DNA from 2 places in the Treponema putidum genome. Region 2 is predicted to be linked to the other one. Evidence: riboswitches for the same ligand, from Rfam matches in the RefSeq annotation. Region 2 holds a riboswitch; the other holds the start of a gene.
What was found. Region 2 has a riboswitch for cobalamin ahead of E4N74_RS07075 (ABC transporter substrate-binding protein). Riboswitches for the same ligand answer to the same signal wherever they lie in the genome.
Positions count from the first base shown of each region.

Region 1: another riboswitch for cobalamin. It lies ahead of E4N74_RS08705 (Glu/Leu/Phe/Val family dehydrogenase); the one in region 2 lies ahead of E4N74_RS07075 (ABC transporter substrate-binding protein).

Region 1 is NZ_CP038804.1:1,880,229-1,883,649, forward strand. Features, by position in the region: gene E4N74_RS08700 (energy-coupling factor transporter ATPase) at 1-468, opposite strand, end outside; cobalamin riboswitch at 714-907, shown strand; gene E4N74_RS08705 (Glu/Leu/Phe/Val family dehydrogenase) at 1,218-2,459, shown strand; gene E4N74_RS08710 (MGH1-like glycoside hydrolase domain-containing protein) at 2,473-3,421, opposite strand, start outside.
Region 2 is NZ_CP038804.1:1,501,156-1,504,576, reverse strand. Features, by position in the region: gene E4N74_RS07080 (ABC transporter permease) at 1-153, opposite strand, end outside; gene E4N74_RS07075 (ABC transporter substrate-binding protein) at 169-1,824, opposite strand; cobalamin riboswitch at 1,978-2,156, opposite strand; tRNA gene E4N74_RS07070 (tRNA-Gly) at 2,335-2,406, shown strand; gene E4N74_RS07065 (ABC transporter substrate-binding protein) at 2,521-3,421, shown strand, end outside.

The DNA.
Region 1 (3,421 bases), 380 kb from region 2:
GGAGGCGCATGCAATTTGCTGCTTTTCTCCTCCGGACAGCTCAAAAATATCCCGATCCATCAAATTGTCAAGCTGCAAATCGCTCTTTGTTTTTTCGAGGCGTTGTTTAATCTGCTCCCGCGGGAGCCCGAGATTTTCGCAGCCGAACACGAGTTCGCCGGTGGTGTCGAGGTTGAAGAATTGACTTTTGGGATTTTGAAAGACGCTTCCGACTAAAGCGGCGGTGTCGGATAATCCTTCCGTATTGATGCATCTGTCACCTATCATCACGGAACCGCTCATATCGCCTTCATAAAAATGAGGGGCAAGCCCGTTTATCAGCCGTGTAAGGGTGGTTTTGCCGCAGCCCGATTCTCCGCATAATACGATGAATTCGCCGTCCTTTATGGTAAGGTCTATTCCGTATACGCCGTCTCCGGTACCGTGTTCTCCTCTGTAGGAAAAAGAAACGTTTTGTAATGTAATCATTATTATTCCTCTATCTTGAGAATTGATATGAGTCAAAACACTCATTAGGCAGCGCGATTCTTTTTGTTAGCATACTGCCGGCATGATCTATAAAATTTTGATAGCTATCGGTCACAAAAAATATCCTCAGGCTAACATTATTGCAAAAATACAGTCGAAAGTCAAGTAAGGGGAAACCATCTTGAAAAAAATAGAAAAAAATAATACCTTGACACATTTTTAATAAAAGTATAAACTCTCATCTAAATAGCGATTTCGGTCTTGGTGCTGCTTTTAATCAAGCAGTGAAAAGGGAATCAGGTGAAAATCCTGAACAGTCCGGCTGACGTAAGTGAGAGAGTTGTTTTTCAAAATGCCACTGGGATTTTTTAATTTCCGGGAAGGCGAAAATCAATGATGACCTCCGAGCCGTAAGACCTGCCAATGACTATGAGGGAAAAATGCAAATTTTGCCCGTGCCGCACTCTGCTTGGACTCATGAGCTGCAGCAAAATTTATCGTGTTAGATTGCTATACCTCAAACTTGCTCCTAGGCTGTTATGAAATTTTGTCAAGTTTTTTTATCATAGCCTAATTACATGTAACGATACCTTAATAATGTTTATTTTGAGGTAAGCTGAATCGGGTTCTCTTTTCATACCGGCCGAAGTCGTTTTTTGTTTAATCTTCCGATTTTTTTCCTAAATAACTTTAAATACCGTGTATTTTAGTGTATAATTCCTTTAAACTATTTTATAAAAGGAAAAATTATGGAAGGCACCTATGTAAAGCTTTTAAAAACAATAACGGAGGCAGCAAAAGCAGCCAATCTCAACGAAGATGATTATATCACCTTACTAAGTCCCGAAAGAGAAATGCATGTTTCTATTCCGGTAAAAATGGATAATGGGAATGTCAAAGTGTTCCAAGGTTTTAGAGTTCAACACTCTACACTCAGAGGTCCTGCAAAAGGAGGCATAAGATTCCATCAAGATGTCAATATCGATGAAGTCCGCTCCCTTGCAGCATGGATGACCTTTAAGTGTGCAGTTGCCGACATTCCATACGGGGGCGGAAAAGGAGGCATCTGTGTAGACCCTTCAAAACTTTCAGAATCAGAGCTTGAAAAACTTACACGAACTTATACAAAACGTATTTCGTCCTTTATTGGGCCCCGAATTGATATCCCTGCCCCGGATGTAGGAACTAACGCAAAAGTCATGTCTTGGATAGCTGACACCTACAGCACCTATGCAGGCGAATATTGCCCTGCCGTAGTTACGGGTAAGCCGATTTCAATCGGCGGGTCTTTAGGACGTGTTGAAGCCACAGGCCGAGGGGTTCTTTTTACGTGCAAAGAGCTTTTAAAAAAACTTAACAAAAATCTGAAAGGGCAAAGCACAGTTATTCAAGGTTTGGGAAATGTCGGAAGTGTTGCGGCAGATCTTTTTTCAAAGGAAGGAGCCAAGGTTATCGCTGTAAGCAGTTCAAGCGGAGCTATATATAACGAAAAAGGCTTAAACATTCAACTTGTAATGGAACATATTAAGAAAGGTCAAAAACTTAATTCTTTTGAAGGCGACTTTAAAAGAATATCCAATGAAGAGCTTTTAGAGCTTAAAACAGATATTTTAATACCGGCAGCCCTCGAAAATCAAATTACCGAAAAAAACGCCCGCAATATTAAGGCTTCCATAATAATTGAAGCAGCAAACGGCCCCGTAACTCCCGAAGCTGATGAAATTCTCAAAAAAAAGAATATAATCTGTGTGCCGGATATCCTCGCCAACTCAGGAGGAGTCATTGTTTCTTATTTTGAATGGGTACAAAATCTACAAGGATTTTACTGGAATGAAGAAGAAGTAAACGGCAGGCTGCATACAAAAACGGTTGAAGCTTTTAAACGGGTATGGGATGAAAAAGAAAATTATAACGTTACCATGAGAAAGGCAGCCTACATAAAGGCCCTAAAGCAGCTTGTGGAAGCACAAAAAGCAAAAGGCATAAGCTAAAAAATTCCGTCTATTAAAGTTTATCTATCAACATTGAACACTTACCCGAAGGAATAGGCAGGGTCTTCTTTTTTTCGTTTAAGATATTTATGGTAAAATAATAAAGTTTTTCACTTTCCATATGTATCTCCCACCCTCTCTGACTCTTTGATGAAAGAATCGTTATAAGGTTTCTTTTAAGGCTCAAATTTTCGATGCCCATTACTTCAAGATTAGGCACCGTCCAATTTACCGTTTTACGCGGAAGACTTATCGAAAGACCGATAACGTTTTCTATCATTAAACTGATTGTAGAAAGCCCCACACTCAAAAGATATTGTTTACGGGGAAAGGCAGGTTTTCCTTTCCATTGAGCAGGGCCTTCTTTAACGGGTGAATAGGCCTCCCACAAAAAACCTTGTTTTTTTGAATTTCCTGCAGGAGAAAGAGTTTCAAGAACATAGTAAAGATGCCTTATAACACACTCTCTTGCTATCTCCCAGCGGTTATATTTTTCCAAACCCTTTACAACAACAAAGTTTAAAATAGGGAAGACACTGCCGCAGGCACCGCTTCCGTTTTCGTCATATTCAGGCTCATCGGCTGCAAGGCTGGGAAAGGGATGATCCCCGCCGAAAGTTTTTGGGTTGGATAGGTGCTCTACCAAAAGAGCGGCCTTATCCTCATTGGGAATTTCGGCAAGCATCGGCCAGAACCCGGCAAGGGTCTTTTTCTTTATCTGATTGCCGTCGGCATCAAGATCATAGTAAAAACCGTCCTCTTCATTCCACATCATCGAATTGATTCTGGTTTTTATTGTAAAATACATTCTTTTGTATTGGAAGTCTATGTCTTTATCATTCAGTATATCGCCTAAGGCCGACATATAAAGGGCATTTATTGCAAGGGCCGAATTAAAATCAGTCAAAAAAACGGATTCTTTTCGAGGGGCATTGGGCATATTGACTGTTTCAAGTGGGCTT
Region 2 (3,421 bases):
AGGGTATTGATCCAAAAGATAATAATATTCTTCTTGCCCGACCAAATACATAATTGGTTTCCCCGGCATAATATGAATGAGCAAAAAGCTGAGCGATATTATCATATAAACCGTACAGACTGCGTACAGAAATTTTTTTCCCGTCGATCTCATTTTTTCTTTGGAAGTTTATTTTTTTATTGTTCTAAGCTCAAACCATGTTGTAGGATGGATGACGCCCCAAGAAGGATAGTTATCCCAGCCCTCATACTTATCCGTTCGATACGGGAAAAAACATTTTTCCCAACAGAGTGCTTGGGCAAAGGCTACATCGTTTGCCATAGCTTGAAGTTTTCTTACATTTTTAATGTAGGTCTCATCATCGGATGCTCGCTGCATGGCAAAAAAGGTGTCTTTAAATTCGTCATTATGAAAGGTCCCCCATATCCATGTATTTTCGCCTTCAAATCTGGGATCGGCTAAAAAATACCTAAAAGCACTTGTGTACTGAGCTATTCCTGAAGTGGTGTACCCGATTGAAATATCATAATTTCCGTCGATTATATTTTGTTCCCAAACTTCAGCATTCCGTAAACTCTCTTCATCGACATAGGTCTTAACACCTATGTTTTTTAAAGAAGCCATAATTACATCGGACATCCGGTTAAACAGTTCCTTATTTCTAGTTGAAAATTGCTGCGTTACCATAACTTTTAATTCTGAGCCGTCAGGATATTCTCTAAATCCGTCCCCGTTAATATCCTTGTAGCCTGCCTCATCCAAAAGCCGAGCAGCTTCTTTTATGTCGGTTTTAAGAATGGGGAGGGATGGGTCAAAGCCTTTACAGGAAGGCGGTATAATGCCCGCACCCGGTGCCGTGCCGTACTGTCCGTTGATAACTGCTGCAAGTTTACCGTAATCGAATGCAAGCCTGCAAGCCTTGCGGAAAGCAATATCCGTGCAAGGTTTTCTTTCCATTCCGTATGTAACCTGATAGTTTCCGGCATAGTCGCTTTCACCGAGATTTATACCCTCGGTTCCTTTAAAAGAATCGATTACGGTAACGTCAATGGAATTTGCATAATTGAACATTGCATCGATTTCTCCGTTTGCCATTGCGAACATAAGCGTATCTTCGCCCGAATAAGTCTGTACGGTAATTTTGTCAATGGTAAGCTCACCCAAAAAGGCATTTTGAGGAACCGCTTCATAAACGGAAGTTTGGGAATCTTTATCATGAGAAACAAGACGGTAAGGTCCGCAGCCTAGTGTAGCATCCTTTCCGTTATATTGCCGATAATCTTCAACACCTTCCCAAACATGTTTAGGGAGAACAAAAGAGCTTAAAACAGCACTGTTAATCCAATAATAAGCATCGGGTTCCGAAAAGGTGAGTGTACACTCGTTTTCTCCGGTAATTTCCCATTTTTCCAAGTTTTTTAAAGAGCCCGTTTTTCTTACGTTCTTCATAAAATCGAATGTAAAAAGAATGTCGTCTTTTGTAACCGGCTTTCCGTCATGCCAGACTGCCGTCAAAGGAAAAGTAAAAACCAATTGTTTTGCATCTTTCGAAATGGTAAAGGACCTAAAAAAATACGGTTGGATTTTTCCGTTTTTGTCGGTATATACGAAATTTGCCTGTGTTAAAGCGTTGTACTGTAAGGCATCCGGTCTCTGCCTTTGCGTGCTAAAATCGTTTTGCTGAACTAAATTAGTACCGATAACAAGGTTTTCGACGTGCCCGCCTTTTTGAGTTTGCTGGCTTAAATCGGCTTTTGAACAAGCGGCGGACAGAACAAGAGCTGCAAATGCAGCCGACAAAATTTTAAAAAATGAGTTTTTCATAACTCCTCCAAAAATTGATTAATGTTACCGATATCCGCTTTAATGCAAAAAATCCTCTCACAGGAAAAACCCGCAAGAGGATTTGTAAATACAATGAAGCACATTACAATGCCGATAAGTATCTGCAATCCTCCCCGTCTCTCGCAAGGAGCAAAAGCTAAAATCATTAAGGCAAGTCTTCCGGCTTATGAGTCTTCATTCTTTTCGCCTTCCCAAAAAATCAGTGGCATATTGAAAAGAACTCTTCAGTTACGGCAGCGGGACTGCATAGGATTTTCACCTATTTCCTTTTTAATCGGCAATTACGCCGAACCTTAATGCGAATTCGGTTGTTTAATTTTAAGGAAACTATTTTCCAATGAGACAGAGTATATTCTTTTTTTATATTTAATGCAAGGCCCCTGTATATTTCGGTATTCCCGGCCCATATCAATCGATGTCAATAAGAATCGCTGTCAATAACAATCGCTTGCTTTTTTTTTGTTTTTTTACTATAATAGTTTTGTTATTGCGGATGTCGTATAACGGCTATTACCCGAGCTTCCCAAGCTCGTGACGTGGGTTCGACTCCCATCATCCGCTTTATCCCCTTTATGTATGGCGGATAGCATTTCTCTACTATGCCGGTTGCTAAGTGCGTGAAAATGCCAGCCTCTTAATGATAAAGATTTGATATGAACAAAGGAAAAATTTTTTATGAAAAACGCTTTTTTTTACGGTTTGAAAAAAACGGTAATTTTGCTTTTAATTCTGCTAATTTTTATCGGCTGTTCCGGTAAAAATTCCAAAAGTGCCGAGACTGAAATTGAATTTTGGTCATTTCCCAATTTTTCTTCGGAAAAGGGTACCGACGGCGGCTTCGAAAAAAGCCTTATCGATGCTTTTCAAAAGGAAAACCCTTCAATAAAAATAAATTTCACTCTTATCGATTTTACAGAAGGCCCTGCTTTAATTGAAAAAGCTATCGCAGAGGGAAATCCTCCCGATATTATTTATGATGCACCCGGCCGCATTATCGTGTGGGCTGATAATAATTTGCTTGAGCCTTTAGATGATGTTCTTGCAACCGAAAAACCGTATATAACAACGGGACTTTTGGCTGTTTCGGCAGGAAAAGACAGGCGGACATATATGTATCCGATGCACCAAGTTCCTTTTTCGATGGCGTTTAATAAAGAAATGCTTGAAGATTTAAATCTTATAGATTTACTGCCGTACAAACGCCGTGACCGAAGCTGGACGGTAGCCGAGTATGAAAAACTTCTTAAAGCATTGAAAGAAAAACTGCCGGCCGGAAAAACTCCCGGCGTTTTTTATTATAAAACTCAAGGCGGAGACCAAGGTACCCGTGCATTTTTGGTAAACCTTTACGGGGACGCAAACCTTTTAAACGGGGATTATTCAAAATATATTTATAATTCTCCGAATGCCGTAAAAAACCTTGAATGGACAATGGCGGCTATAAAAGAAGGCCTTCTTGCCGACGGAGCGGAGCTGACATCAAACGATGCCATTAAAATGTTTGTAGAATCCGATGCGGCTCACACAATTTTGTATTCACCTCAACTGGATAAAATGAATAACGGAAAGCGCAGCT